DNA from 3 places in the Salmonella sp. GDC200615 genome. Region 2 is predicted to be linked to each of the others. Evidence: predicted binding sites of a transcription regulator. Region 2 holds the regulator's gene; each other region holds the start of a gene.
The links. The regulator CRP, encoded in region 2, controls carbon source genes, mostly activating them, when cyclic AMP is high. The targets are predictions, from matches to a motif close to ATGTGANNNNNNTCACAT.
Positions count from the first base shown of each region.

Region 1: a site for CRP is predicted at 8,209-8,226, ahead of deoC (deoxyribose-phosphate aldolase). Genes of this name have one in related genera too.
Region 3: a site for CRP is predicted at 4,879-4,896, ahead of serC (3-phosphoserine/phosphohydroxythreonine transaminase). Genes of this name have one in related genera too.

Region 1 is NZ_CP192247.1:833,649-844,222, forward strand. It holds gene rimI (ribosomal protein S18-alanine N-acetyltransferase) at 1-24, shown strand, start outside; gene yjjG (pyrimidine 5'-nucleotidase) at 46-723, shown strand; gene prfC (peptide chain release factor 3) at 815-2,404, shown strand; gene osmY (molecular chaperone OsmY) at 2,806-3,423, shown strand; gene ACQ29O_RS03995 (DUF1328 domain-containing protein) at 3,552-3,713, shown strand; gene ACQ29O_RS04000 (patatin-like phospholipase family protein) at 3,837-4,910, shown strand; gene ACQ29O_RS04005 (metal-dependent hydrolase) at 4,907-5,680, shown strand; gene ACQ29O_RS04010 (YjjW family glycine radical enzyme activase) at 5,713-6,576, opposite strand; gene ACQ29O_RS04015 (YjjI family glycine radical enzyme) at 6,548-8,098, opposite strand; gene deoC (deoxyribose-phosphate aldolase) at 8,358-9,137, shown strand; gene deoA (thymidine phosphorylase) at 9,261-10,574, shown strand, end outside.
Region 2 is NZ_CP192247.1:410,783-421,356, reverse strand. It holds gene ACQ29O_RS01890 (ABC transporter ATP-binding protein) at 1-234, shown strand, start outside; gene ACQ29O_RS01885 (hypothetical protein) at 397-618, shown strand; gene ACQ29O_RS01880 (monooxygenase) at 620-931, opposite strand; gene ACQ29O_RS01875 (hydrolase) at 1,129-2,196, shown strand; gene ACQ29O_RS01870 (YheU family protein) at 2,193-2,411, shown strand; gene ACQ29O_RS01865 (phosphoribulokinase) at 2,462-3,331, shown strand; gene ACQ29O_RS01860 (OsmC family protein) at 3,427-3,831, opposite strand; gene crp (cAMP-activated global transcriptional regulator CRP) at 4,139-4,771, shown strand; gene ACQ29O_RS01850 (YccS/YhfK family putative transporter) at 4,820-6,907, shown strand; gene argD (bifunctional acetylornithine/succinyldiaminopimelate transaminase) at 6,950-8,167, opposite strand; gene pabA (aminodeoxychorismate synthase component 2) at 8,253-8,816, opposite strand; gene ACQ29O_RS01835 (putative adenosine monophosphate-protein transferase Fic) at 8,848-9,450, opposite strand; gene ACQ29O_RS01830 (YhfG family protein) at 9,440-9,607, opposite strand; gene ppiA (peptidylprolyl isomerase A) at 9,716-10,288, opposite strand; gene tsgA (MFS transporter TsgA) at 10,565-10,574, shown strand, end outside.
Region 3 is NZ_CP192247.1:2,908,819-2,919,392, reverse strand. It holds gene pflB (formate C-acetyltransferase) at 1-922, opposite strand, end outside; gene focA (formate transporter FocA) at 982-1,839, opposite strand; gene ycaO (30S ribosomal protein S12 methylthiotransferase accessory factor YcaO) at 2,244-4,004, opposite strand; gene ACQ29O_RS14125 (DUF421 domain-containing protein) at 4,141-4,833, shown strand; gene serC (3-phosphoserine/phosphohydroxythreonine transaminase) at 5,019-6,107, shown strand; gene aroA (3-phosphoshikimate 1-carboxyvinyltransferase) at 6,178-7,461, shown strand; gene ACQ29O_RS14110 (M48 family metallopeptidase) at 7,604-8,365, shown strand; gene cmk ((d)CMP kinase) at 8,538-9,221, shown strand; gene rpsA (30S ribosomal protein S1) at 9,335-10,574, shown strand, end outside.

The sequences.
Region 1 (10,574 bases), 420 kb from region 2:
ATGGCGTTACCGATAAGCATGTAATAAAAGAGGCAAGGTGTAATGATGAAGTGGGACTGGATTTTCTTTGATGCCGATGAAACGCTGTTTACGTTTGATTCTTTCACCGGCTTACAGCGGATGTTCCTTGACTATAGCGTCACCTTTACCGCTGAGGATTTCCAGGATTACCAGGCCGTGAATAAGCCGCTATGGGTAGATTATCAGAACGGCGCGATTACCTCATTACAATTGCAGCAAGCGCGTTTTCAAAGTTGGGCTGAACGGCTAAACGTTGCGCCGGGGCTGCTGAATGACGCTTTTATTAGTGCGATGGCGGAGATCTGTTCTCCTTTGCCGGGCGCCGTTTCGCTACTTAATGCGATTCGCGGGCAGGCTAAAATCGGTATTATTACTAACGGTTTTACCGCGCTACAACAAACTCGTCTGGAGCGCACCGGGCTGCGCGAGTATTTCGATCTGCTGGTGATTTCCGAGCAGGTTGGCGTCGCGAAGCCCGATCCGAAAATCTTTAACTACGCCCTGGAGCAGGCGGGGAATCCTGACCGCTCGCGCGTATTAATGGTTGGCGATACCGCGGAATCCGATATTCTTGGCGGCATTAACGCCGGGCTGTCGACCTGCTGGCTTAACGCGCATCATCGCGAGCAGCCCGCGGGTATTCATCCAACCTGGACTGTGGCGTCATTAAGCGAACTGGAGCAGCTCCTGTGTAAACACTGATTGCCTCCCCCAGGTTGATGGGTAAAATAGCCGCATTTTTCGTATTCAACATGCGTGGTCAAACGCCGCGCTTACTCAAGAAGATTTGACTATGACGTTGTCTCCTTATTTGCAAGAGGTGGCCAAACGCCGCACTTTTGCCATTATTTCTCACCCGGACGCCGGTAAAACCACCATTACCGAAAAAGTGTTGCTGTTCGGACAGGCGATTCAGACCGCCGGTACGGTAAAAGGCCGTGGCTCCAGCCAACATGCAAAATCTGACTGGATGGAGATGGAAAAACAGCGTGGTATCTCCATCACCACCTCGGTGATGCAGTTCCCATATCACGACTGTCTGGTGAACCTGCTGGACACCCCGGGGCACGAAGACTTCTCCGAAGATACCTACCGTACCCTGACGGCGGTGGACTGCTGTCTGATGGTGATCGACGCCGCAAAAGGCGTTGAAGACAGGACTCGTAAGCTGATGGAAGTTACCCGTCTGCGCGATACGCCGATCCTGACCTTTATGAACAAACTCGACCGTGACATCCGCGACCCGATGGAGCTGCTGGATGAAGTGGAAAATGAGCTGAAAATCGGCTGCGCGCCGATCACCTGGCCGATTGGCTGCGGCAAGCTGTTTAAGGGCGTTTATCACCTTTATAAAGATGAAACTTATCTGTATCAGACCGGTAAGGGCCACACCATTCAGGAAGTGCGCATCGTTAAAGGGCTGAATAACCCGGATCTGGACGCCGCCGTCGGTGAAGACCTGGCGCAACAGCTGCGCGACGAGCTGGAACTGGTGCAGGGCGCGTCTAACGAGTTTGATGAAGAGCTGTTCCTGGCAGGGGAAATTACCCCGGTATTTTTCGGTACCGCGCTGGGTAACTTTGGCGTTGACCATATGCTGGATGGTTTAGTGGCGTGGGCGCCCGCGCCGATGCCGCGTCAAACCGATACCCGCACAGTGGAAGCCTCGGAAGAGAAATTCACCGGTTTTGTCTTTAAAATTCAGGCCAATATGGACCCGAAACACCGCGACCGCGTGGCGTTTATGCGCGTGGTTTCCGGTAAGTATGAGAAGGGCATGAAGTTACGCCAGGTCCGTATCGGCAAAGATGTGGTGATTTCCGACGCGTTAACATTTATGGCGGGCGATCGTTCGCACGTTGAAGAAGCGTACCCGGGCGATATTTTGGGTCTGCATAACCACGGCACCATTCAGATCGGCGATACCTTCACCCAGGGCGAGATGATGAAGTTTACCGGTATCCCGAACTTTGCGCCGGAACTGTTCCGTCGTATTCGCCTGAAAGATCCGCTCAAGCAGAAGCAGCTACTGAAAGGGCTGGTGCAGCTTTCTGAAGAGGGGGCGGTTCAGGTATTCCGTCCCATCTCCAACAACGATCTGATTGTCGGCGCCGTGGGCGTTTTGCAGTTTGACGTTGTTGTCGCGCGCCTGAAAAGCGAATACAACGTTGAGGCGATTTATGAATCCGTCAACGTGGCGACGGCGCGCTGGGTGGAAAGCGCCGATGCGAAGAAATTCGAAGAGTTTAAGCGTAAGAATGAAACGCAGCTGGCGCTGGATGGCGGCGACAACCTCACCTATATCGCCCCCACGATGGTTAACCTGAACCTGACCCAGGAACGTTACCCTGACGTTCAGTTCCGTAAAACGCGCGAACACTGATCCCTTTCCGGGCGCGGCATCCGCCGCGCCTTCGTACTTTCCCTGCCTTTTTAACCGCTTACGGAATGTTCTTAAATCCCGCGTTTTTTCTCCGATCTGCCTGTTTTTTATACGCACCGACAAGCGATTTTAAAATTGTGATCTATATTTAACAAAGTGATGACATAAATGTCGGCTTTAATGCCTGTTCAATGCGTGAATATGAGAGCTTAAAGCTGAGATTTGTTTCAGTCACGATATTAATAACTGAAACGGAAGGGTGGCAGGCGACGCGTCGTTACAAATTCACGAATGTGATGCCAGTCATTGACTTCAGAAACCGGTGAGTTTCACCGCATTCAGCAATGCAACCTCGTGTTGCCTGAGCTCAAATTACGAGCAAACTATACAGGACAAAATCGATGACTATGACAAGACTGAAGATTTCTAAAACTCTGCTGGCCGTAATGTTGACCTCTGCTGTTGCGACAGGTTCTGCCTTTGCAGAAAACGCAACAACGGACAAGGCGCAAAGCGGAACCGAAACCGCAGGGCAAAAAGTCGATAGCTCTATGAATAAAGTCGGTAACTTCATGGATGACAGCGCCATCACTGCGAAAGTAAAAGCTGCGCTGGTAGACCATGACAATATTAAAAGCACCGATATTTCTGTCGAAACCAATCAGAAAGTCGTCACCCTGAGCGGCTTTGTAGAAAGCCAGGCGCAGGCTGAAGCCGCCGTGAAAGTGGCGAAAGGCGTAGAAGGCGTGACCTCCGTTAGCGACAAACTTCACGTTCGCGACAATAAAGAAGGTTCCGTGAAAGGCTATGCCGGCGATACGGCCACGACCAGTGAAGTCAAAGCCAAGTTGCTGGCGGACGATCTTGTCCCTTCCCGTAAAGTGAAAGTAGAAACGACCGATGGCGTCGTACAGCTCTCCGGTACCGTTGAAACTCAGGAACAAAGCGACCGCGCTGAAAGCATCGCGAAAGCCGTTGATGGCGTAAAAAGTGTTAAAAACGATCTGAAAGTTCAGTAATTCGTCGTAATTCGTTCTCCCGACGTTTGTCGGGAGGCGTAATGTGCACCACACTAAAAATATCGCGAATGAGTAGCCTGAGCGCTCATATTTAGCGGTCGACATTAACTATGGTAAAGGAGAGGCTTATGTTTCGTTGGGGCATTATATTTCTGGTTATCGCGTTAATTGCCGCCGCATTGGGTTTTGGTGGACTGGCTGGTACGGCTGCCGGCGCGGCGAAAATCGTCTTCGTCGTCGGGATCGTGCTCTTCCTGGTCAGCCTGTTCATGGGCCGTAAACGACCCTAGCAGGCATCTGTAAAGATATATTGCTATCAAGCCAGTCCAGCGGACTGGCTTTTACGGTTTTAGCCGTTAACGTTTTGCGTTACCTTGTCAGCCTGGAAAAAAATGAAAAATAGGAAGGCAGAGGTGGGCCAGCGAATACCGGTTACGCTCGGCAATATTGCGCCGTTATCATTAACACCGTTCCGGCCAGGCCGTATGGCGCTGGTCTGTGAGGGCGGGGGGCAGCGGGGTATCTTTACCGCAGGCGTGCTGGATGAGTTTATGCGTGCGCAGTTTAATCCTTTCCATCTCTACTTCGGCACATCAGCCGGTGCGCAAAATCTCTCGGCGTATCTCTGCAACCAGCCCGGCTACGGGCGTAAAGTCATTATGCGCTATACCACCAGGCGCGAATTTTTTGATCCGCTGCGATTTGTACGCGGAGGAAACCTTATCGACCTCGACTGGCTGGTGGAATCCACCGCCGCCCGGATGCCGCTGCAAATGGATACCGCAGCGCGCCTGTTTGACAGCGGAAAATCCTTTTATATGTGCGCCTGCCGGGGGGATGATTACACGCCGGGCTATTTCTCGCCGACAAAACAAAACTGGCTTGATATCATTCGCGCCTCCAGCGCCATACCGGGTTTCTACCGTACCGGCGTTACGTTAGAGGGCATCAACTATCTGGACGGTGGCATTAGCGACGCCATTCCGGTTCAGGAGGCGGCAAAGCGGGGGGCGAAAACCATTGTGGTGATCCGCACCGTACCCTCGCAAATGTATTACACGCCGCAGTGGTTTAAGCGTATGGAGCGCTGGCTGGGAGAGAGCAGTCTACAGCCGTTGGTCAACCTGGTGCAGCATCATGAAACGTCCTACAGCGCGATCCAACAATTTATTGAAAAGCCGCCGGGTAAGCTGCGGATCATTGAAATTTATCCGCCGAAACCGCTGCACAGCATGGCGCTGGGCAGCCGTATCCCGGCGCTGCGTGAGGATTACAAAACCGGGCAATTATGCGGGCGTTATTTCCTTGCCACCGTTGGTAAATTGCTCGCCGCAACGCCGCCTCTCTTGCGCCATTCGTCGCGGATTGCCGTGCCGGAAACGGTGGTCGTGCCTCCGGCGCCGGTGGCCAATGATACGCATGTGGCGGAGGTCATTAGCGCGCCGCAGGCAAACGACACCACATTTACAGACGAGGATCTGGCGTGAGCTGGCGCTTTATCGATACGCATTGCCATTTTGATTTCCCGCCCTTTACGGGCGATGAGCGCGCCAGTATTCAGCGTGCCTGTGAGGCGGGCGTTGAAAAAATCATCGTGCCGGCGACCGAGGCGGCTCACTTTCCCCGCGTGCTGGCGCTGGCGGCGCGTTTCCCGTCGCTTTATGCTGCGCTGGGATTACACCCCATTGTGATTGAGCGTCATGCCGATGACGATCCTGATAAGCTGCAACAAGCGCTGGCGCAACAACAGAACGTCGTGGCGGTAGGCGAGATCGGGCTCGATCTTTATCGCGACGATCCGCAGTTTGCCAGGCAAGAGCGATTTTTAGACGCGCAACTGCAACTGGCAAAACGCTACGATCTGCCGGTGATCCTGCACTCGCGGCGCACGAATGACAAACTGGCGATGCACTTAAAGCGCCAGGATCTGCCGCGAACCGGTGTGGTGCATGGTTTTGCCGGCAGTCTGCAGCAGGCCGAACGCTTTGTGCGACTGGGCTATAAAATCGGCGTCGGCGGCGCCATCACCTACCCGCGCGCCAGTAAAACCCGTGATGTTATGGCGCGGTTGCCGCTGGACGCGCTGTTGCTGGAGACCGATGCGCCGGATATGCCGCTAAAGGGGTTTCAGGGGCAGCCGAACCGCCCGGAGCAGGCGGCGCGCGTATTTGATGCGCTCTGCGAATTACGTCCGGAGCCCGCAGAGGTGATAGCCGATACGCTGTATCGCAATACCATTACCTTGTTTCGGCTCTGATGGCATCGCAGCCGCCGTCCGGCAGGCGACGCTTACAAATATAGCGCCGGCAAAATCAGCTTCGCCACCCCACGCGCGCGCAATCCGTCAGCCAGCCGTTCCACCTCTTGCGGCGTCGCGCCTGGCCAGGCCTTCGCTTCGCCATAGACGCCATGCGCATGAAAGGCATTCAAACGCACCGGAACCTCGCCCAGCGAAGTAATAAACGCCGCCAGTGAATCAATATGCGCCGCATAGTCCACCTGATTCGGGATAACCAGCAACCGCAGCTCTGCCAGTTTTCCCCGCGCAGCAAGAAAGCGGATACTGTGCTTAATATGCGTGTTATCACGTCCGGTCAGACGGTGATGACACTCGCTCTTCCAGGCTTTCAGATCGAGCATTACGCCGTCGCAAACCGGCAGTAGTTTTTGCCAGCCGGTCTCGCTTAACTGACCATTACTGTCCACCAGACAGGTCAGCCGTTGTAACTGCGGATCGGCTTTGATCGCCGTAAATAGCGCCACAATAAACGGTAATTGCGTGGTCGCCTCTCCGCCGCTGACGGTAATACCTTCAATAAACAGCGATGCTTTACGAATATGACGCAGCACATCATCAACGCTCATGGTCTGCGCCATTGGCGTTGCCTGCTGTGGGCACATTTTCAGGCAGGTATCGCACTGCTCGCAGACGTCCGACCGCCATACCACTTTCCCGCCATCAACGCTGAGGGCGTGATGCGGACACTGCGATACGCATTTCCCGCAGTCGTTACAGCGTCCCATCGTCCACGGGTTATGGCAATTCTTGCAGCGCAAATTGCAGCCCTGTAAGAATAATGCCAGGCGGCTGCCTGGCCCATCGACGCAGGAAAACGCAATGATCTTACTGACTAAAGCGCATCTGTTGTTCATGGCTGACTACGCGTGGCTGTCGTTCCAGGATGCGGGTATTACGTGCGGCTTCTTCTCCCAGCCAGGTGGTATTCGTGCGCGAGCCTTCGGCGCGAAATTTCGCCAGATCCGACAGGCGCACCATATAACCGGTGACGCGCACCAGATCGTTGCCGCTGACATTGGCAGTAAATTCCCGCATCCCGGCTTTGAACGCGCCAAGACAAAGCTGAACCAGCGCCTGCGGATTACGCTTGATGGTTTCGTCCAGCGTCAGAATGTCGCTGATCCCGGCATGGTAAAAGGCATGGTGCGGCGCGACGGTTTGCAAATGGGTGATAGGGTCCGGTTCATCGCCATACGGCAGACGCGCGCCCGGCGTAGTGCCGATATCGGAACTGATGCCAGACTGGGCATGGAGCAGCGCCCGTTGCTTCCAGCCATACTTCACTGGCGTATTTTCGACGAAATCCGCCAGTTGGGCGCTGATACGGTAGCCCAGCTCGTTCGCCGTTTCATTCTTGCCGTAACGGGCGTTCAGGCCCGCGTTTTCGCACAGCAGATTCACGGCTTCCGCCAGCCCGTACATACCGAACATCGGCGCAAAACGTTCGGGATCGATCAAACCTTCCTGTACAAGAAAGCTATTCTCAAAGAAATGTGACTTTTCATAGAGGAATTCACATCGTGAATTAATGATGGCGATCTGCTGTCGGCAGTAGTGCGGTAGCGTGCGTGAAAAGAAGTCATCGACAGACGTACTGCGTTCTGCCACGGCTTTCAGTTTGAGACGTACCAGCGTACTGCCGCCGCCGCCAAGCGGTAGCGAGTTATAACAACTGACGATGCCATAATGCCCTTTTGTGAAAATTTTATCATTTACAGGGCCGTTGGAAATGTGTGGCTTACTGCATTCGCAAATGTTTTTGGCGACCTCCAGCAGCAGATCGTCCGGCGTAATTTCCGCATCGTAGATAAACGTCAGGTTAGGCGTCACCTGCTTTAGCTCGGCATCAGCGCGCAAAATCGCTCGTGTGACAGGCGTATCGGCAGGGCCAATATTGGCATGCATAAAGGCGTCTGGCAGCGTTCTGTCGAGATAACGCCAGAAACGTTTTATTCGAATATCGATCGCATCTTGTGTTAGAATTCTAACATATGGTTGCAGCAACGCATCAAGCTGGCCGAGATAAACCGGCATGGACGTCACGGAAGGAACGTGATGATACAGAATGGTGAGTAGGGATAACGCATCATCCAGATCTTTCGCGCCTTCCAGTTCCAGCCACTGTGAACCGTTAGCCAGAAATCGGGCGTAATAGGGCAACACGTAGCGCGGTTTGAAGGGGGCGTGCCCCTCAAACATATCGCAAATGACACCTTCATCCAGCGCCTGGCGGGCATCTTCCGGCAGGGGGGGATAAGGCAGGGCGTTTTCAGCTTCCAGCGCCAGAAAATGGCGTTTTTGTTCAGGCGTGAGCACCGGGCTGGTCACAATTTGCTGGCAACGCTGCTGGAGCGCAGTTTCGCATGAGGCAGGCATCTTCGTTTCCTCTTTATGCCGGGACGATGCGCTATTGTAGAAAATGGCGGCAAACCGACTTTGATCCTGATGCGCTTATCGCTCGAAGAACAGACGGTGACGGCGGGATAATTTGATTCAGATCTCATTACAGTAATGCAAATTTGTACGTAGTTTTCATTAACTGTGATGTATATCGAAGTGTAAACGCGAGTGAATGTTAGAATATTAACAGACTCGCAAGGTGAAATTTTATACGGCAATGCCGTTGGAGAATGTCATGACTGATTTAAAAGCAAGCAGCCTGCGTGCGCTCAAACTGATGGATCTGACCACTCTGAACGATGACGACACCAATGAAAAAGTGATCGCGTTGTGTCATCAGGCAAAAACTCCGGTCGGGAATACGGCGGCGATTTGTATTTACCCGCGTTTTATCCCGATTGCGCGTAAAACTCTGAAAGAACAAGGTACGCCGGACATCCGCATTGCAACGGTGACTAACTTCCCGCATGGCAATGATGACATCGATATTGCGCTGGCGGAAACCCGTGCGGCGATCGCCTACGGCGCTGACGAAGTGGACGTGGTATTCCCGTACCGCGCGTTGATCGCCGGTAACGAGCAGGTGGGTTTTGACCTGGTAAAAGCCTGTAAAGACGCTTGTGCCGCAGCGAACGTATTGCTGAAAGTGATCATCGAAACTGGCGAGCTGAAAGAAGAGGCGCTGATTCGTAAAGCCTCTGAAATCTCCATTAAAGCCGGTGCGGATTTCATCAAAACCTCTACCGGTAAAGTGCCGGTAAACGCTACGCCGGAAAGCGCGCGCATCATGATGGAAGTGATCCGCGACATGGGCGTTTCCAAAACCGTTGGCTTCAAACCGGCGGGCGGCGTACGTACGGCGGAAGACGCGCAGAAATTCCTCGCGATTGCAGACGAACTGTTTGGCGCTGACTGGGCAGATTCTCGTCACTACCGCTTTGGCGCATCCAGCCTGCTGGCAAGCCTGCTGAAAGCGCTGGGTCACGGCGACGGTAAGAGCGCCAGCAGCTACTAAGCTCTGATTTGCCGGATGGCGCTGCGCTTATCCGGCCTACAAATCCAGGCCTGTAGGCCGGATAAGGCGTTAGCCGCCATCCGGCGATGTAAGCCTTCTACTCTTTTCCCTCAGGAGGGTACCGTGTTTCTCGCACAAGAAATTATTCGTAAAAAGCGTGATGGTCATGCGTTGAGTGACGAAGAAATTCGTTTCTTTATTAATGGTATTCGTGACAATACTATCTCTGAAGGGCAGATTGCCGCCCTGGCGATGACCATCTTCTTCCACGATATGACCATGCCGGAGCGTGTTTCGCTGACCATGGCGATGCGGGATTCCGGTACTGTCCTTGACTGGAAAAGCCTGAATCTCAATGGCCCGATTGTCGATAAGCATTCGACCGGCGGCGTAGGGGACGTGACGTCTCTGATGTTGGGGCCAATGGTAGCGGCCTGCGGCGGTTATGTGCCGATGATCTCCGGTCGCGGTCTCGGACATACCGGCGGTACGCTCGACAAACTGGAAGCGATCCCGGGCTTCGACATCTTCCCGGACGACAACCGTTTCCGCGAAATTATTCAAGACGTGGGTGTGGCGATTATTGGGCAAACCAGCTCGCTTGCACCGGCGGACAAACGTTTTTACGCCACCCGCGATATTACCGCGACGGTGGACTCTATTCCGCTGATCACTGGTTCCATCCTCGCCAAGAAACTGGCCGAAGGGCTGGATGCGCTGGTAATGGACGTCAAAGTCGGCAGTGGCGCGTTTATGCCAACCTATGAACTTTCTGAAGCCCTTGCTGAAGCGATTGTTGGCGTGGCAAACGGCGCGGGAGTTCGCACTACGGCTTTGTTAACCGATATGAACCAGGTGCTGGCTTCGAGCGCCGGTAACGCGGTGGAAGTGCGTGAAGCCGTGCAGTTCCTGACCGGAGAATACCGCAATCCGCGCTTGTTTGACGTTACCATGGCGCTATGCGTGGAGATGCTGATCTCCGGCCAGCTGGCGAAAGACGACGCCGAAGCGCGTGCGAAATTACAGGCGGTGCTGGATAACGGTAAAGCGGCAGAAGTCTTTGGTCGTATGGTGGCCGCGCAGAAAGGGCCAAGCGATTTCGTTGAGAACTACGATAAATACTTGCCGACCGCCATGTTGAGCAAAGCGGTATATGCTGATACCGAAGGGTTTATCAGCGCAATGGATACGCGTGCGCTGGGGATGGCGGTCGTCTCGATGGGCGGCGGCCGTCGTCAGGCGTCAGATACCATTGATTACAGCGTTGGCTTTACCGACATGGCCCGTCTGGGCGACAGCATCGACGGGCAGCGCCCGCTGGCGGTGATTCATGCCAAAGACGAAGCCAGTTGGCAGGAAGCGGCGAAGGCCGTCAAAGCGGCAATTATCCTTGACGATAAAGCGCCAGCAAGCACACCTTCGGTCTATCGTCGAATT
Region 2 (10,574 bases):
CAACCGCTGCGTAAAGAGATTACCCGTCTGGAAAAAGAGATGGAAAAGCTCAACGCCCAATTAGCGCAGGCGGAAGAGAAGCTCGGCGACAGCAGCCTGTATGACCCCAGCCGTAAAGCGGAGATGACCGAGTGTCTGCAACTGCAGGCCAGCGCCAAATCCGGGCTGGAAGCGTGTGAAATGGCATGGCTTGAGGCGCAGGAGCAGCTTGAGCAGATGATGCAGAACGACTAAGAGCCTATCCCATTAGGCTATTTTATTCGCCATTTTAGGGCCGGGCAGTGCTCGAAATCCTCACGTACTATGTGTACGCTCCGGTTTCTGCGCGCTGTCCGGCCCCAAACTGGCTTCAACAATTACGCCTACTGGGATAGGCTCTAACGCACGGGGCGGACGATGAACCTGTCAATTACCGATGACATTACCTTCCGCAAGCTCACCATCTTAATGATGCTTGTGGAGAAGGGTAACATCGCCCGCACCGCCGAGGCGCTGCACACGCTGAAAGAGAACGTTCGTTGTCCGCTGTTCGTCCATAAAGGCCTCTTCGGTACTCGTCCCGATATAAAGGTTACCGTTGCGGTCGGCAGCACCGGAACAGAAGGCTGCGTTATGTGATTTAGCGGCAAAGGTTGCCGTGATTTATTTTCGTCAGCGCGTCGTTCACGCCAAATAATTTAAACGTCACCTCATCAACGCCAAGATTTTTCAGACGCGCAGTGTGTTTTTTAATATAAGCCCGCGCCGTTTCTTCGGATTCAAACAAGTAAATGCCGCCAGCTTGCTGGTTTTTCTCGCTTTCTGTCCAGATTTTCCAGATGAAGCCCGGCTCCTCATTGATAGACTCCGCCAGCCCGACCAGTTGCTGAGTCATCTCCTCGCCAAAAGGGCCGCTAAAGTTAAAATGGATCTGTAAAAGTGTCTTCGACATGCCTTCTCCTTGAGTCACATAACTATCGTGTTGCCACACTACCACGATTAATTCGGCTGATGCAGAGGTTCACGCGATTTCTGTGGGGTATTGCGCGCGCCTTGCATACCGCCCCCTCTGGTGAAATGAGGCGCAATTTTATTTCGCCAGACGACCAATTGAACGTAAAATCACATATTGACTAATCTGTGAACCTTATGCGCGGTATAGTATTGTTTCCAATTATCAATTGTTCTGGTGCTATGGTTGAGATCACGTCCACAGAAATGACCCCGCCTGTCAATGACTCGCATGAATTTATTCCCATGCGTGGCATTCGTAATCGCCATTTACAAACTATGCTGCCGCGCTTAATCCGCCGCAAAGTGAAGTTCAACGCCCACTGGCAGCGGCTGGAGCTACCAGACGGCGATTTTGTCGATCTGGCATGGAGCGAAGAACCGCAACAGGCAAAGCATAAACCGCGGCTGGTGGTCTTTCACGGTCTGGAAGGCAGCCTGAACAGCCCCTATGCCCACGGGCTGATTGAGGCGGCGCAAAAGCGCGGCTGGCTGGGCGTGGTGATGCACTTTCGCGGCTGTAGCGGCGAACCCAACCGTCTGAATCGTATTTACCACTCCGGTGAAACGGAGGACGGAGCCTGGTTTTTACGCTGGCTACAGCGGGAGTTCGGCGCCGTTCCGACAGCCGCCGTGGGCTATTCGCTCGGCGGTAATATGCTGGCGTGCCTGCTGGCGAAAGAAGGCCGCGATATTCCCATCGAGGCGGCGGTAATTGTTTCTGCACCTTTCGTTCTCGAAGCCTGTAGCTACCACATGGACAAAGGGTTTTCCCGCGTCTATCAGCGTTATTTGCTTAATCTGTTAAAAGCGAATGCGTCACGCAAGCTGGCGGCGTACCCCGGGTCGCTGCCGGTGAATCTGGCGCAACTGAAATCAATGCGCCGTATTCGCGAGTTTGACGACCTGATCACCGCGAAAATTCACGGCTTTGCCGACGCCATCGACTACTATCGTCAGTGTAGCGCCATGCCGTTGCTTAACCAGATTGCTAAACCGACGCTGATTATTCACGCTAAAGACGATCCGTTTATGGATCATCATGTGATCCCTAAAGCGGAAGATCTGCCCCCGCAGGTGGAGTATCAGCTAACTGAGCATGGCGGACACGTAGGATTTATCGGCGGTACGCCGCTGCGCCCTGAAATGTGGCTGGAACGCCGAATTCCTGACTGGCTGACAACGTACCTGGAGGCGTCATCATGATCATTCCCTGGCAGGGGCTCGCCCCCGACACGCTGGACAACCTGATCGAAAGCTTTGTGTTGCGCGAAGGCACCGATTATGGTGAACATGAACGTTCGCTTGAACAAAAAGTCGCTGACGTAAAACTCCAACTGCAATCCGGCGAGGCCGTGCTGGTATGGTCTGAATTACATGAAACGGTCAATATTATGCCGAAAAAGCAGTTTCGCGAATAAAACGCCTTTGCCGACAATACATTATTCTAAAGCTCAATCATGGAGTTGCCATGTCAGCCAAACATCCGGTGATAGCAGTAACAGGGTCAAGCGGCGCGGGGACCACCACCACCAGCCTCGCGTTTCGTAAAATTTTCGCGCAGTTAAATCTGCACGCCGCCGAGGTGGAAGGCGACAGTTTTCATCGTTACACCCGCCCGGAAATGGATATGGCGATCCGCAAAGCGCGTGACGCCGGGCGGCATATCAGCTATTTCGGGCCTGAAGCCAATGACTTCAGCCTACTGGAACATACCTTTATTGAGTACGGGCAGACGGGTAAAGGCCAGTCGCGTAAATATCTGCATACCTATGATGAAGCCGTACCGTGGAATCAGGTTCCCGGCACGTTTACCCCCTGGCAGCCGCTTCCCGAACCGACCGATGTGCTGTTTTATGAAGGACTGCACGGCGGCGTCGTCACCCCGCAACATGATGTCGCGCGTCATGTTGATCTGTTGGTTGGCGTGGTGCCTATCGTCAACCTCGAGTGGATTCAGAAACTGATTCGCGACACCAGCGAGCGCGGACACTCCCGTGAAGCGGTGATGGATTCCGTGGTGCGTTCCATGGACGACTACATCAATTACATTACGCCGCAGTTCTCGCGTACCCATATCAACTTCCAGCGCGTACCGACCGTCGACACGTCCAATCCGTTCGCCGCAAAGGGTATTCCCTCGCTGGATGAGAGTTTTGTGGTGATCCATTTCCGCAATCTGGAAGGGATCGATTTTCCCTGGCTCCTAGCGATGCTCCAGGGCTCGTTCATTTCTCACATTAATACATTAGTGGTGCCGGGCGGCAAAATGGGGCTGGCGATGGAGCTGATTATGTTGCCGCTGGTGCAGCGATTAATGGAAGGCAAAAAAATCGAATAACCGTGGTGAAATGCCCGATGGCGCTACGCTTATCGGGCCTACGAGATAAAAACGGGTAGGCCGGATAAAGCCACGCCGCCATCCGGCATCACATGTTACGCCGCAATCACTTCATACGAATGGGTAATATTGACCGCTTTTTCCAGCATTAGCGCCACCGAGCAATATTTTTCCGCGGAGAGATCGACAGCGCGCGCGACGGCAGCCTCTTTCAGATCGCTGCCGGTAACGATAAAATGCAGATTAATGTGCGTAAACAGGCGCGGCGCGTCTTCCCGGCGCTCGGATGTCAGCTTCACTTCGCAGTTGGTGACATTCTGACGGCCCTTTTGCAGGATTGATACCACATCAATAGCGCTACATCCGCCAGCCGCCATTAATACCATCTCCATCGGACTCGGCGCTTTGTCACCGGAGTTACCATCCATTAAAATCTGGTGGCCGGAGGAGGACTCTCCGAGGAACGTGAGCCCTTCAACCCACTTTACACGCGCTTGCATATTTCGTAACTCCAATGTTTCAATTTTCCTGAAAGATTACGCGCATACAACAAAAGTCGCAATGGAAGGCGACCTGGGTCATGCTGAAGCGAGACACCAAGAGACACACGGCGAAAGCTATGCTAAAACAGACAAGATGCTACAGTAATACATTGACGTACTGCATGTATGCAGAGGACATCACATTACAGGCTACAATCTATTTTCGTAGCCCCCTTCCCAGGTAGCGGGAAGTATATTTTTGCAACCCCAGAGACAGTGCCGTTTTCTGGCTCTGGAGACAGCTTATAACAGAGGATAACCGCGCATGGTGCTTGGCAAACCGCAAACAGACCCGACTCTTGAATGGTTCTTGTCTCATTGCCACATTCATAAGTACCCGTCAAAGAGCACGCTGATTCACCAGGGTGAAAAAGCAGAAACGCTGTACTACATCGTTAAAGGCTCCGTGGCAGTGCTGATCAAAGATGAAGAAGGGAAAGAAATGATCCTTTCTTATCTGAATCAGGGTGATTTTATTGGTGAACTGGGCCTGTTTGAAGAAGGCCAGGAACGCAGCGCCTGGGTACGTGCGAAAACCGCATGTGAGGTCGCTGAAATTTCCTACAAAAAATTTCGCCAATTAATCCAGGTCAACCCGGATATTCTGATGCGCCTCTCTTCCCAGATGGCTCGTCGCTTACAAGTCACCTCTGAAAAAGTAGGTAACCTCGCCTTCCTTGACGTCACCGGGCGTATCGCTCAGACGCTGCTGAATCTGGCGAAACAGCCCGATGCCATGACGCACCCGGATGGGATGCAGATCAAAATCACCCGTCAGGAAATCGGCCAGATCGTCGGCTGCTCCCGCGAAACCGTTGGTCGTATTTTGAAAATGCTGGAAGATCAAAACCTGATCTCCGCGCATGGCAAGACCATCGTCGTCTACGGCACCCGTTAATTCCGTCAGAATGGCGCGTTTTATCATGCGCCATTTTTGTTTGCATCGATGTGGCGAAGACTGATTTATCACCCAGAGATTAATTACGCACTACGGCAAACGCTGGTGCTGTGTCTGCCTGTGGCTGTCGGTTTATTGATAGGCCAGCTACACCTGGGCTTGCTTTTCTCTCTCGTTCCCGCCTGCTGCAACATTGCAGGTCTGGATACCCCGCACAAACGTTTTTTTAAACGCCTGATCATCGGCGCGTCGCTGTTCGCCGGATGCAGTCTGGTAACGCAACTTCTGCTGGCGGAATCCATCCCCCTGCCGTTGATCCTGACCGGGCTCACGCTGGTGCTTGGCGTGACGGCGGAAATTAGCCCGCTTCACGCGCGGTTACTGCCAGCGTCGCTGATTGCCGCCATCTTTACCCTGAGTCTTGCAGGATACATGCCCGTCTGGGAGCCGCTGCTCATTTATGCGCTGGGCACGCTATGGTACGGCGTGTTTAACTGGTTTTGGTTCTGGCTATGGCGCGAACAGCCGCTGCGCGAGTCATTGAGTTTGTTATACCGTGAACTGGCCGATTATTGCGAAGCGAAATACAGCCTGCTCACCCAACATATCGATCCGGAAAAAGCGCTGCCTCCCCTGCTGATACGCCAGCAAAAAGCGGTCGATCTCATTACCCAGTGTTACCAACAGATGCATATGCTTTCGGCGCACAACAATAATGATTACAAGCGCCTGTTACGGGCTTTTCAGGAAGCGATGGATTTGCAGGAGCACATCTCCGTCAGCTTGCATCAGCCGGAAGAGGTACAGAAACTGGTAGAACGCAGCCATGCGGAAGAGGTGATTCGCTGGAATGCGCAAACGGTCGCCGCCCGTCTGCGCGTGCTGGCGGATGACATTCTTTATCATCGTCTGCCGACGCGCTTCTCCATGGAAAAACAGATTGGCGCTCTGGAGAAAATCGCCAATCAGCATCCTGAAAATCCGGTAGGCCAGTTCTGCTATTGGCACTTCAGTCGAATCGCCCGTGTGCTGCGTACTCAGCGGCCGCTGTACGCCCGCGACCTGATGGCCGATAAACAGCGTCGTTTGCCGCTACTTCCGGCGCTGAAAAATTATATGTCTCTTAAATCACCGGCGCTACGCAACGCCGGACGCATCAGCGTGATGATGAGCATCGCCAGTCTGATGGGCAGTGCGTTGCACCTGCCTAAACCGTACTGGATACTCATGACGGTGCTGTTTGTCACCCAAAACGGCTATGGCGCGACGCGCGTACGTATTCTGCACCGTTCAGTCGGAACGCTGGTCGGCCTGGTGATTGCCGGCGTCACGCTGCACTTACATATTCCCGAAAGCATTACGCTGGCGGTCATGCTGGTACTAACGCTGGCAAGTTATCTGATTATTCGTAAAAACTACGGCTGGGCGACGGTCGGCTTTACGGTGACGGCGGTATACACCATCCAGTTACTGACGTTAAACGGAGAGCAGTTTATTGTGCCGAGGCTGATCGATACGCTGATTGGCTGTTTAATTGCCTTTGGCGGCATGGTCTGGCTGTGGCCGCAATGGCAAAGCGGGCTATTACGTAAAAACGCCCATGATGCGCTGGAAGCCGATCAAGAAGCTATCCGACTGATCCTCAGTAACGATCCGCAGGCCACCCCGCTCGCTTATCAAAGAATGCGGGTCAACCAGGCGCATAACACGTTATTCAACTCGTTAAATCAGGCAATGCAGGAACCCGGATTCAATACCCACTATCTGTCGGATATGAAACTGTGGGTCACGCACAGCCAGTTTATTGTCGAGCATATCAACGCTATGACGACGCTGGCGCGGGAACACACCATGCTGACGCCTGATCTGGCGCAGCGCTATCTGGAATCTTGCGAGATTGCGATTCAGCGCTGCCAGCAGCGCCTGGAGTACGACAGGCCAGGCGGCTCCGGCGATGTCAATATTCTGGAGTCGCCGGACATGCCGTCACATGGCTTATTGAGCACTCTGGAACAACATTTACAGCGCATCATTGGCCATCTGAACACCATGCACACCATTTCGTCGATGGCCTGGCGTCAGCGTCCGCATCACGGTATCTGGCTGAGTAAGCGGCTACGGGATACAAAAAGTTAAGACCGACTGCCGGATGCGCTACGCTTATCCGGCAATCTACCATCAGGCAACCACCTTCCCTACCGCCTGCGCAAAGCGCTGCATTCCTTCATTGATATCCGCATCTTCCACCACCAGCGACGGGGCAAAACGCATCACGTCGGCTCCGGCATTGAGCACCATCACGCCGGCCTCCGCGCCTGCGTACAGAAAATCGCGCGCCCGATCTTTGTACTTCGGCTTCAGTTCCGCGCCAATCAGCAGCCCCATGCCGCGAATATCGCTGAAAATGTCAAATTGCTCGTCAATCGCCTGCAAATGTTGCACAAACTGTTGCCGCTTAGTGTGAATGCCTTGTAGTACTTCTGGCGTATTAATAATATCGAATGCCGCGCCAGCCACCGCACAGGCCAGCGGATTACCGCCATAGGTTGAACCATGCGAACCGACATGGAAGGCCGAGGCTATTTCCTGCGTGGTCAGCATGGCGCTCACCGGAAAACCGCCGCCTAACGCTTTGGCGCTGGTGAGGATATCCGGCGTGACGCCGTAGTGCATATAGGCAAACAGGTCTCCGGTGCGCCCCATCCCGCACTGCACTTCATCAAACACCAGCAACGCCTGATGCTCGTCACACAGGTCGCGTAACCCTTTGAGGAATTCCGGTGTAGCCGCCTGCACGCCGCCTTCACCCTGAATCGGCTCGACCACCACCGCGCAGGTGTGGTCATCCATTACCGCTTTCACCGCATGAAGATCATTGAAGGGAACGTGAATAATATCGGCGGGTTTCGGCCCAAAGCCGTCGGAATATTTCGGCTGCCCGCCTACAGAGACGGTAAACAAGGAACGGCCATGAAAGGCGTTATGGAAGGCAATGATTTTCGTTTTGAACGGGCTATGGCGCACGCAGGCATAATGACGCGCCAGTTTAAAAGCGGTTTCGTTCGCTTCGGTGCCAGAATTCATAAACAGCACGCGCTCGGCAAACGTGGCGTCGATCAGTTTACGTCCCAGACGCAACGCCGGTTCATTGGTAAAAACGTTACTGGTATGCCACAAGGTTTCCCCCTGGGATTTCAGCGCCTCGACCAGTGCCGGATGGCAATGGCCCAGCGCAGTCACTGCAATCCCGCCGGCGAAATCGATATACTCTTTGCCCTGCTGATCCCATACGCGGCTGCCTTTACCTTTGACCGGAATAAAGTCCGCCGGTGCATAAACAGGCAGAATCACCTCATCAAAAGTTGCGCGCGTAATAGCCGTTTGTTCAGTTGCCATATCATTACCACCCGGTTAAGTAGAAATGCCAGTGAAATTATAATCACAAAATATGAATAAAAAATCACTCAATAGCAACCACAAATCAACGCCGGAGGAAATTTTTCAGCAGAGCGTGTCCTTGTTCGCTGAGAATACTTTCCGGGTGGAACTGCACGCCTTCCAGATCCCACTCGCGGTGGCGAATGCCCATAATCTCCTGCGTTTCGCTCCAGGCGGTGATCTCAAAACACTCAGGCAACGTGGCAGGGTCGACAATCAGCGAGTGGTAACGTGTCACGGTTAACGGGCTGGGCAATCCCCGAAACACGCCCTGTCCATTATGCGTAACAGGTGACGTTTTACCGTGCATCACTTTCGCTGCCCGCACCACCGACGCGCCAAAGGCCTGCGCCATCGCCTGATGACCCAGGCAAACGCCCAGCATCGGAATACGTCCGGCATAATGGCGGATGACCGCCAGTGAAATGCCAGCGTCATTCGGCGTACAGGGGCCAGGAGAGATAACGATTTTTTGCGGGTTCAAAGCGTCAATGTGCGCCAGCGTCAGCGCATCATTGCGCCGGACCTGCACTTCCGCGCCCAGTTCACAAAAATACTGGTAGAGGTTCCAGGTAAAGGAATCATAGTTATCGATAAGCAGGATCATGGCGGCTCCGGGTGAGTAGAACCGCACTATTTTACTCAGTTTCGCGAGCTTCGCTTATCGCTTTCTGAAAAATCGCCTGCAAAGCGGAGAGATCGCCCATCGCGCCGCTCTGGTTCGCCTGCTTCCATGTTTCAACCGCAATACCTTGCCAACTCAGCGCATAGCCTGCATGTAACGCCAGCTGTTCAAAGAAGATGCGCTGCGCCAGCCCGCTCCCCAAACGAAACGGATGAAGCACGTTAATTTCACAGTAGTAATGCGCCAGCCGCTCGACAAACTTCTCGTGCGCCAGACCGACCAGATAGCCCTCCTCTTCCAGATCCTGCATCAGAGCATTGCCCTCTTTTTCGATATAGGCAAAGTGGCAGAAACGGGTATCGCCCTGGTAAATATCGACCTCCCGCAGTTGCCCTGCCCAGTCGAAAATATCCTGATAGAGCTGGCGATGAATCGCGCACAGATGAGGCAAGCCGCGTATCAGCGGCCCCAGTTCAATCGTGGCGGCGCGGAGCGCGGTCATTTCGTATGCCGCTTGCGCCAGTCGCTGGGCCTGATGAATCCCCAGCCGATTACGCATCACGTTCAGCCCCGGATAGAGGTACGGATCGCGCCCTTCGCCAAATTTATCGCTCATAGTGCCTCCGAAGCTCGTCAAGACGTGCCAGCGCTTCATCGGCGGTCAGGGTTACTAAGGGGATCTCAATACCTTCGAGACGGCGGCTTTGCTGGAAGTTAACGTTGCGCCGCTGTTCCCAAAAGCGTGACTTTTGTTTATCGGTAAGTTTCTTCACCGGGCCTCCCTGAATATGTCTGTGCTTGACCACAAGTATAAGCAGCAATTTCAGGTTACGCTGAGACAGGGAGAAAACGCGGGCGGCTCGCGCCCGCGCAGGCATGTTTTATGGCAGGACTTTCGCGGAAAGGATAACGACTGGTTTTGTCGGCACATTCTGATAAGGCCCGACATCGTGCGTCGGTACCTGTGAGATTTTATCGGCGACATCCATACCTTTTACCACTTTACCAAATACCGCATAGCCAAAGTCGCGCTGGCCGTGGTCGAGAAAAGCGTTATCCGCGACGTTAATAAAGAACTGGCTGGTGGCGCTGTCTTTATCTGCGGTGCGCGCCATCGCGATCGTGCCGCGAGTATTACGCAGACCGTTGTCGGCTTCATTCTTAATCGGCGGATTCGGTTTCTTCTGCTGCATCTGCTCGTTAAAACCACCGCCCTGAATCATAAAGCCAGGAATAACTCGGTGAAACGTAGTGTTGTTATAGAAACCACTGTTGACGTAATCGACAAAGTTTTTCACAGAAATCGGCGCTTTCTGGCTGTTCAGCTCCAGCTCAATATTCCCGGCGGAGGTGGTTAACAGCACATGAGGATCACCTTTTGCTGCCAACGCTACGGGAGAAAGAGCAGAAAGAGCGAAAACAGCTGCGACAGCCGCCAGAGTCGATTTGAGCATGAGATTTCCTTAAAGAGAGCAGAAATAAAGCAAGTGGAATGATTCTAAAGAGCCTTCCAGGGCCAGGCCAGCCCTTTACCTAATTTTACGTACATGAAACAAATGTAACGTTACGACGCAACGCCTTGTCCTTGCAATATGATGTGACAAACATCACATTAAAAAATGTAATGAACATTACTATCACTAATAATTATTTAAATACATCACAAAAACGCCTAAAATCTGCCCGCTTAACGCGCCCTCCACGCGCTTCACTTCTCTTCAAGGCCAGACATGACTAACA
Region 3 (10,574 bases), 2.2 Mb from region 2:
GGTCAATCATTTCCTGTGCGTCTTGCTCGGTGATTTTGCCTGCTTTCAGGTCACGTTCGATGTACGCATCCAGGAAGGTGGATACACGACCGAAGGACATTGCTGCGCCGTTCTGAGATTTAACCGCAGCCAGGTAACCGAAGTAAGTCCACTGGATTGCTTCCTGAGCGTTAGTCGCCGGACCAGAGATATCGCAGCCGTATTTAGCTGCCATTTCTTTGATCTGACCCAGAGCGCGGTGCTGTTCAGCGATTTCTTCACGCAGACGGATAGTCGCTTCCAGATTTACGCCGTTTTCCAGATCGGATTGCAGAGACGTAAACTGTGCGAATTTGTCTTTCATCAGGTAGTCGATACCGTACAGCGCTACGCGACGGTAGTCACCGATGATACGGCCACGGCCATACGCATCCGGCAGACCGGTCAGAACGCCGGATTTACGGCAACGCAGGATGTCCGGAGTATAAACGTCGAACACGCCCTGGTTGTGAGTCTTACGGTATTCGGTGAAGATTTTTTTGATCATTGGGTCCAGCTCGCGATTGTACGCTTTGCAGGAACCTTCAACCATTTTGATGCCGCCGAACGGGATAATCGCACGCTTCAGCGGAGCTTCAGTCTGCAGACCAACAATTTTCTCAAGCGCTTTGTTGATGTAGCCAGCGTCGTGAGAAGTGATGGTGGAAGCAACGGAGGTGTCAAAGTCAACAGGCGCGTGAGTGCGGTTTTCCTGTTTAACGCCTTCCATTACGCTGTCCCACAGCTTGGTGGTCGCGTCAGTAGCGCCAGCCAGGAAGGACTCGTCACCCTCATACGGAGTGTAGTTTTTCTGAATGAAGTCACGGACGTTTACTTCATTCTGCCAGTCACCTTTGGTAAAACCTTCCCAGGCTGTGGCTAACTTTTCATTAAGCTCGGACATGTAACACCTACCTTCTTAAGTGGATTTTTTATTTACTGCATGTAATGGGCATCAACAGATTAATGATGCTCGTTACCACGCAGGTAAATGACCCAGTATGTCAACCCGACCAACAAACCGCCGCCGATAATATTACCGATCGTGACCGGAATCAGGTTATCAGTGATGAAGCTCATCACGGTCAGGTGAGAAAAACTTTCCGGAGACGAACCAACCGCGGTCCAAAACTCCGGTGTAGCAAAATCGCGTATTACAATACCCATAGGAATCATAAACATGTTTGCGATACTGTGCTCAAAACCGCTGGCGACAAACATGGCGACGGGCAGTACCATGATGAACGCTTTGTCCATCAGGCTACGACCTGAGTAGCTCATCCACACGGCCAGACAAACCATCAGGTTCGCCAGAATACCGAGGCAGACAGCTTCAATAAAAGTGTGGTGCATTTTGTGGTCGGCGGTTTGCAGGACGTTAAGTCCCCATTGACCGTTGGCAGTCATATACTCGCCGGAAAGCCACATCAGTAACACGAAAAGCAGAGCGCCAATCAGGTTACCAAAATAGACGTTTAGCCAGTTTTTAGCCAGTTGCCCCCAGGTGATGCGACCGCTAGCTTTAGCTACAACGATCAGAACAGTAGAGGTGAAGAGATCAGCGCCGCAAATAACACAGAGAATCAGTCCCAAAGAGAAACAGATACCCCCGATAAGTTTCGCCATGCCATAAGGCATCGCGCCAGTACCGGTTGTCACAGTAATATAAAAAACAAAGGCAATTGAAATGAATACGCCGGCGGTAATCGCCAGATAGAAAGTCTTAAGCGGATGTTTCGTTGCTTTATAGACGCCTGCTTCTTCAGCCACTTTGGCCATTGCTGCAGGGAGTAAAAGGTCAAAAGGGTTGTCAGCTTTCACACTAACTCTCTCTTTATTAAGTCGGCGACGAGATACTAACAAAGCATTATAGATGAGAATTTGATATAGATCATATCTCGCCTGGCTTATAGGCCCGTAAGTCGCATGGCTTTTATGCAATTACGGTGTAACTTTTTGATTATCCTAATAAAAATAAATTTTAAAAATTATAAATAGAGTTGAATTTTTTCCTGACTCCTCCTGCTGCACGGTTAATTAATATGGAGTAATCAACAAATAAAGTAACATCACTATGTCAATTAATTTAATATCAACAACCAATATTTAACCTTGTTATTACATTTTTCGCCGTTTAGCGAAAATAAATAAAACGGGGCCGCAAAGGCGCCCCGTAATATAACGCAGCCGAGAGGGTAAACCTACCCTAAGTCACTCATATGGCCTTATTTTGACCAGTATGCCGCTTTCGCGCGCTGTAATTTATCATACGCTTTTAACAAGGACTGATGCGCCGGGAACGCTTGTAGATCGTGGTCGACAGCCGGTAGTCCATAAAAAGCCGCTTCACCGCTAAGCGCGGCGCTGGCGGCCTCTACAGCCTCTGCGCCATACATTTTTATAAAAGCATTGAGATATTGCAGTGGCTGACGCGCATCTTCTTGCGACAGGAGCAGCAGAGTTTGCAGGCAACGGTAATAGTTTGCGCGTGTCGGACTAAAGACCGACGAATTGAACTCCATCGTCCATTCTGTCCAGATTAGCGCCTGCTCCAAATCGCCGCCCGCTAACGCTAACATTGCTTTTAATTCGCCGACGCGCAGTGTATACCAACCATTGTCCGCTCCGGTCGCCAGACCCAACAGTTCACGCACGCGGGTGAAATCGTCAAAACCTTCTTCATCCAATTGTTCAATCAGATTGAGATAATCTTCTTTATTCCAGGCGCTACCGGGCAGCGAAAGCAGAGTCTCACGAAGATGGCTACCCATATTGTTGTTGGCCAGCCACAGATCTTCGGCAGGATAAATATCAGACATTCCCGGTACGATAATACGACATGCGTATACGCCGAGATGCTCGTAATCGGCAATGTAAACTTCTTTATCTTCAGCAGCAAAGATGGCCATCAGCGTGGCGAATTCTTCTTCGGTAGTGCCGGAAAAACTCCAGTCCGTGAACGGATAATCGGCGTCCTGTTTGAACAGATCCCAGGAAATCAGGCCGCTGGAGTCGATGAAGTGGGTCTCCAGATTAGTGTGCTCCGCGACTTCTTCATCATCGAACGTTGGTGGCGTGAAGACATCAAGATCTTTCAGACCGCGTCCCTGGAGTAGCTCGGTCACTGTACGCTCCAGCGCAACGCCAAAGTCAGGATGGGCGCCAAAAGAAGCAAAGCAGGTACCGTTAGCCGGGTTGAACAGCACGACGCAGATAACCGGATACTTACCGCCCAGCGAGCCGTCATAGGCGAAAATCGGGAAACCCTCGGCTTCCAGCGTGGCGATTGACTCCATTACCGCCGGATAACGCGCCATCACCTCTGCGGGAATCTCCGGCAGACTGATACTTTCCGCAATGATGCGATTTTTCACATAACGCTCGAAGACTTCCGACAGTCCCTGAACGCGGGCTTCATTACGCGTATTGCCGGCGGACATTCCGTTAGAGACGTACAGGTTGCCGATGATATTCATCGGAATATACACGGTCTGGTTATCGGACTGACGGGTAAATGGCAGGCCGCAGACGCCGCGAGCTTCATTGCCGGACTGAAGATCAATTAACTGGCTTCCGGTGAGTTCATTTTCCGGATCGTAAAACGCGCGCAGACGGGCATCAAGCAAGCCTTCCGGTACGTCGTCATTTTCAGTCAGCGGGAACCACTTTTCGTTCGGGTAATGCACGAATGGCCCATTGGCGACCGTTTCGCCAAGCCAGAAATCAGCAAAGAAGTAGTTGGTTGACAGACGCTCGAAGTATTCGCCCAGCGCCGAGGCCAGCGCCGCTTTTTTGGTCGCGCCTTTTCCGTTGGTAAAGCATAACGCGCACTCTTTATCGCGAATATGCACTGACCAGACGTTTGGCACCGGGTTCAGCCAGGAGGCCTCTTCGATGTGAAAGCCGAGGTCGAGTAACTTTTGCTGGAAGCGGGCGATGGAGTCTTCCAGCGCGGCGTCTTTGCCGGGAATAAATGTTTGCGTCATGAAAATCACTTTTGTCGTACGGAAAGCGCGCAATGATACGGGTTTTATGTGACGGGCGCTATCTCGCCGGGACATCGGCGGAAATAAAAGTATTGGCTATGCTTTTACACTGGCATTCACAGGAAGAGCATAAAAAATGAAAGCATTTGATTTGCAACGAATGGCGCTGGATAACGTGCCGGTAGCGTTTTTGGGGGAAGTGGCGCTGCGTAGCTTTTACACCTTTGTTCTGGTGTTTCTTTTCTTAAAGGTGACAGGACGACGCGGCGTACGGCAAATGTCGCTTTTTGAAGTGCTGATCATTTTGACATTGGGATCGGCGGCAGGCGACGTCGCGTTTTATGATGACGTTCCGATGCTCCCTGTTCTGGTGGTATTCATCACCCTGGCGCTGCTCTATCGCCTGGTCATGTGGCTGATGGCGCATAGTGAAAAGTTGGAAGATCTGCTGGAAGGCAAGTCGGTGGTCATTGTTGAAGACGGCGAACTGGCGTGGGAAAAACTGCAGCGCTCGAACATGACGGAGTTTGAGTTTTTTATGGAGCTTCGCTTGAATGGCGTTGAGCAACTGGGGCAGGTCAGACTGGCCATCCTGGAGACAAACGGACAAATCAGCGTCTATTTCTTTGAAAATAAAGACGTTAAGCCGGGGTTAAGCATTCTTCCTGAGCACTGTACGCCACGCTTTATCGTGGCGCCGGAGGCTGGCGACTATGCCTGCGTACGTTGCAGTGAAGTGATACGCATGAATATCGGGGAAAAGCAATTATGTCCGCGCTGCGCAAATCCAGAATGGACGAAGGCAAGCCGGGCTAAACGCGTTGTTTAACAGCGAAAATATCGGATTTATACGGTTAAACCGGAAGATTCTGTTGTGTGACGCATGCCGCATTTTCTCCTCGCATTGTTTTACCCATTGCGGCGCGTGTCACTGAATGATAAAACCGATATTCACATGAATAACGTTTGCCTGATGTCTGTCAGGCAGGAAACAATGCAGCGTGGTGAGGGGAAATGGCTCAGGTCTTTAATTTTAGTTCAGGTCCGGCGATGCTACCGGCGGAAGTACTTAAACTGGCGCAACAGGAACTGCGTGACTGGCACGGTCTTGGTACGTCGGTAATGGAAATTAGCCATCGAGGCAAAGAGTTTATCCAGGTCGCTGAAGAGGCGGAGCAGGATTTTCGCGATCTCCTTAATATCCCCTCCAACTATAAAGTTTTATTTTGTCACGGCGGCGGTCGCGGGCAGTTTGCTGGCGTGCCGCTCAATCTGCTGGGCGATAAAACCACGGCGGATTATGTCGATGCTGGTTACTGGGCGGCGAGCGCCATCAAAGAAGCCAAAAAATACTGTGCGCCGCAGATTATCGACGCCAAAATCACCGTTGACGGCAAACGTGCCGTAAAACCGATGCGCGAGTGGCAGCTTTCCGATAACGCCGCTTATTTACACTATTGCCCGAATGAGACCATTGACGGCATCGCCATCGATGAAACGCCGGATTTTGGCCCGGAAGTGGTCGTCACGGCGGATTTTTCTTCTACCATCCTGTCTGCGCCGCTGGACGTCTCTCGCTATGGCGTAATTTATGCTGGCGCGCAGAAGAATATCGGTCCGGCAGGACTGACGCTGGTTATCGTCCGGGAGGATCTGTTAGGCAAGGCGCATGAGAGCTGCCCGTCCATCCTCGACTACACCGTCCTGAATGATAACGACTCGATGTTTAATACGCCGCCGACTTTCGCCTGGTATCTTTCCGGTCTGGTGTTCAAATGGTTGAAAGCGCAGGGCGGCGTGGCGGCGATGCACAAAATCAATCAGCAAAAAGCGGAGTTGCTGTACGGTGTGATTGATAACAGCGATTTCTACCGTAACGATGTCGCACAGGCCAACCGTTCGCGGATGAATGTTCCGTTCCAGTTAGCGGACAATGCGCTGGACAAGGTCTTTCTGGAAGAGTCTTTCGCCGCCGGTCTGCACGCCTTAAAAGGGCACCGTGTTGTTGGCGGGATGCGCGCCTCTATCTATAACGCCATGCCGATTGAAGGGGTAAAAGCGCTAACCGATTTCATGATCGATTTTGAGCGTCGCCACGGCTAATTCGTTTCTTTTTTCATCCCCACGGCCAGTCTGTGGGGTTTTTATTTCTGTTTTTTGAGAGTTGAGTTTCATGGAATCCCTGACGTTACAACCCATCGTGCGGGTCGATGGCGCCATTAATTTACCTGGCTCCAAAAGTGTTTCAAACCGTGCTTTGCTCCTGGCGGCTTTAGCTTGTGGTAAAACCGTTCTGACGAATCTGCTGGATAGCGATGACGTCCGCCATATGCTCAATGCCCTGAGCGCGTTGGGGATCAATTACACCCTTTCTGCCGATCGCACCCGCTGTGATATCACGGGTAATGGCGGCCCATTACGTGCGCCAGGCGCTCTGGAACTGTTTCTCGGTAATGCCGGAACCGCGATGCGTCCGTTAGCGGCAGCGCTATGTCTGGGGCAAAATGAGATAGTGTTAACCGGCGAACCGCGTATGAAAGAGCGTCCGATAGGCCATCTGGTTGATTCGCTGCGTCAGGGCGGGGCGAATATTGATTACCTGGAGCAGGAAAATTATCCGCCCCTGCGTCTGCGCGGCGGTTTTATCGGCGGCGACATTGAGGTTGATGGTAGCGTTTCCAGCCAGTTCCTGACCGCTCTGCTGATGACGGCGCCGCTGGCCCCTAAAGACACAATTATTCGCGTTAAAGGCGGACTGGTATCAAAACCTTACATCGATATCACGCTAAATTTAATGAAAACCTTTGGCGTGGAGATAGCGAACCACCACTACCAACAATTTGTCGTGAAGGGAGGTCAACAGTATCACTCTCCAGGTCGCTATCTGGTCGAGGGCGATGCCTCGTCAGCGTCCTATTTTCTCGCCGCCGGGGCGATAAAAGGCGGCACGGTAAAAGTGACCGGAATTGGCCGCAAAAGTATGCAGGGCGATATTCGTTTTGCCGATGTGCTGGAGAAAATGGGCGCGACCATTACCTGGGGCGATGATTTTATTGCCTGCACGCGCGGTGAATTGCACGCCATAGATATGGATATGAACCATATTCCGGATGCGGCGATGACGATTGCCACCACGGCGCTGTTTGCGAAAGGAACCACGACGTTGCGCAATATTTATAACTGGCGAGTGAAAGAAACCGATCGCCTGCTCGCGATGGCGACCGAGCTACGTAAAGTGGGCGCTGAAGTCGAAGAAGGGCACGACTATATTCGTATCACGCCGCCGGCGAAGCTCCAACACGCGGATATTGGCACGTACAACGACCACCGTATGGCGATGTGCTTCTCACTGGTCGCACTGTCCGATACGCCAGTTACGATCCTGGACCCTAAATGTACCGCAAAAACGTTCCCTGATTATTTCGAACAACTGGCGCGAATGAGTACGCCTGCCTAAGTCTTCTGTTGCGCCAGTCGACGGGCTGGCGCGCCGAGTCCGTATTCGCACTATTTTTATAATTATGACTAATGCTAATTTGTTGATGATTTAACACATTGATTTATGTGTTTTTTATAATAGTTATCAACGGAAGATTAGTATGAAAAATAAATCATTACTACTGGCGGTGGCGATTTCCGCCACGCTACTGGCAGGATGTAAAAATGGCGTGAATGGCAATTTAATCGCCAGTTCAGGCATGTCAGCCTACAAAGCCGCCACACTGTCCGATGCGGATGTTAAGGCATTATCTAATAATGCCTGTAAACAAATGGACAGCGAGAATCAACTGGCAGGTTCGAAAAGCAAATACACCAAACGTCTGAGCAAAATCGCCAAAGCGCTGGGTAACAACATTGACGGTACGCCGGTTAGCTATAAAGTCTATATGACCAGCGATATCAACGCATGGGCGATGGCGAACGGTTGCGTTCGCGTATACTCCGGCCTGATGGATCTGATGACCGATAATGAAATTGAAGGCGTACTGGGCCATGAACTGGGCCATGTCTCTTTAGGGCACTCTCGCAAGGCAATGCAGACCGCTTATGCCACGCTGGCGGCTCGCGATGCGATTTCCGCCACCAGCGGCGTCGCAGCGCAGCTTTCCCAGTCTCAATTGGGCGATCTGGCGGAAGGCGTCATCAATTCGGCGTTTTCTCGCAGTCAGGAGTCGGATGCGGATGACTTCTCTTACGATCTGCTGAAAAAACGCGGGATTAACACCCAGGGCTTAGTCACGGCATTCGATAAATTCGCCACAATGGACGCAGGTCATGCAAAATCATTGATGGACTCCCACCCGGCTTCAGCCGATCGCGCGCAGCATATGCGCGACAGAATTGCCGAAGATAAAAAGTAAATCATTGTCATCTTTCGGGCTGGTTTCTCGCCGGCCCGCTATAATTGCGCAATTATTCCGCATCTGATTACAGACAAAACTGGTTTTTGCACGCAACGTTAACGGTCGCGAGCGTTGGCGCGTATAATGCGCGGCGTTTACGTTAACGGTACGCCTGTTTAAGGAGATAAAGATGACGGCAATTGCCCCGGTAATAACCATTGATGGCCCAAGCGGTGCAGGTAAAGGCACCTTGTGCAAAGCAATGGCGGAAGCATTGCAATGGCATCTGCTGGATTCCGGCGCGATATACCGCGTACTGGCGCTGGCGGCATTGCATCACCATGTCGATCTCGCCTCTGAAGATGCGCTGGTGCCGCTGGCGTCCCATCTGGACGTGCGTTTCGTCTCAACGGACGGCAACCTGGAAGTTATCCTGGAAGGCGAGGACGTTAGCGGCGAAATCCGTACGCAGGAAGTCGCGAACGCGGCATCCCAGGTGGCAGCATTCCCACGCGTGCGTGAAGCGCTTCTTCGCCGCCAACGCGCATTCCGCGAAGCGCCTGGTTTAATCGCCGATGGACGCGATATGGGGACCGTGGTCTTCCCGGATGCGCCGGTAAAAATTTTCCTTGACGCCTCCTCGGAGGAACGTGCGCATCGACGTATGCTACAGTTGCAGGAGAATGGCTTTAGTGTTAACTTTGAACGCCTTTTGGCCGAGATCAAGGAGCGCGACGATCGCGATCGTAATCGCGCTGTAGCGCCGTTAGTTCCTGCTGCTGATGCATTAGTTTTGGATTCTACCCGATTAAGCATTGAGCAAGTGATTGAAAAAGCGTTACAATATGCGCGCCAAAAATTGGCTCTCGCTTAAATGCGACCGAATTTGTAGTACCCCCGTTGCAAAGGATTGACAGCGGGTATGTTAAACAACCCCATCCGGCACGGAGCCAGGTGGACGTTAAATATGAAACCTGAAGATTAAACATGACTGAATCTTTTGCTCAACTCTTTGAAGAATCCTTAAAAGAAATCGAAACCCGCCCGGGTTCCATCGTTCGTGGTGTTGTTGTTGCTATCGACAAAGACGTAGTACTGGTTGACGCCGGTCTGAAATCTGAGTCTGCCATTCCGGCTGAGCAGTTCAAAAACGCCCAGGGCGAACTGGAAATCCAGGTTGGTGACGAAGTTGACGTTGCTCTGGATGCAGTAGAAGACGGCTTCGGTGAAACTCTGCTCTCTCGTGAGAAAGCTAAACGTCACGAAGCATGGATCACGCTGGAAAAAGCTTACGAAGATGCTGAAACTGTTACCGGTGTTATCAACGGCAAAGTTAAGGGTGGCTTCACTGTTGAGCTGAACGGTATTCGCGCGTTCCTGCCAGGTTCTCTGGTAGACGTTCGTCCGGTGCGTGACACTCTGCACCTGGAAGGCAAAGAGCTTGAATTCAAAGTAATCAAGCTGGACCAGAAACGTAACAACGTTGTGGTTTCTCGTCGTGCCGTTATCGAATCCGAAAACAGCGCAGAACGCGATCAGCTGCTGGAAAACCTGCAGGAAGGCATGGAAGTTAAAGGTATCGTTAAGAACCTCACTGACTACGGTGCATTCGTTGATCTGGGCGGCGTTGACGGCCTGCTGCACATCACTGATATGGCCTGGAAACGCGTTAAGCATCCGAGCGAAATCGTGAACGTTGGCGACGAAATCAACGTGAAAGTGCTGAAATTCGACCGCGAGCGTACCCGTGTATCCCTGGGCCTGAAACAGCTGGGCGAAGATCCGTGGGTTGCTATCGCTAAACGTTATCCGGAAGGTACCAAACTGACCGGTCGCGTGACCAACCTGACCGACTACGGCTGCTTCGTTGAAATCGAAGAAGGCGTTGAAGGCCTGGTTCACGTTTCCGAAATGGACTGGACCAACAAAAACATCCACCCGTCCAAAGTGGTTAACGTTGGCGACGTAGTGGAAGTGATGGTTCTGGATATCGACGAAGAACGTCGTCGTATCTCCCTGGGTCTGAAGCAGTGCAAATCTAACCCGTGGCAGCAGTTCGCAGAAACCCACAACAAGGGCGACCGCGTTGAAGGTAAAATCAAGTCTATCACTGACTTCGGTATCTTCATCGGCCTGGACGGCGGCATCGACGGCCTGGTTCACCTGTCTGACATCTCCTGGAACGTTGCAGGCGAAGAAGCAGTTCGTGAATACAAAAAAGGCGACG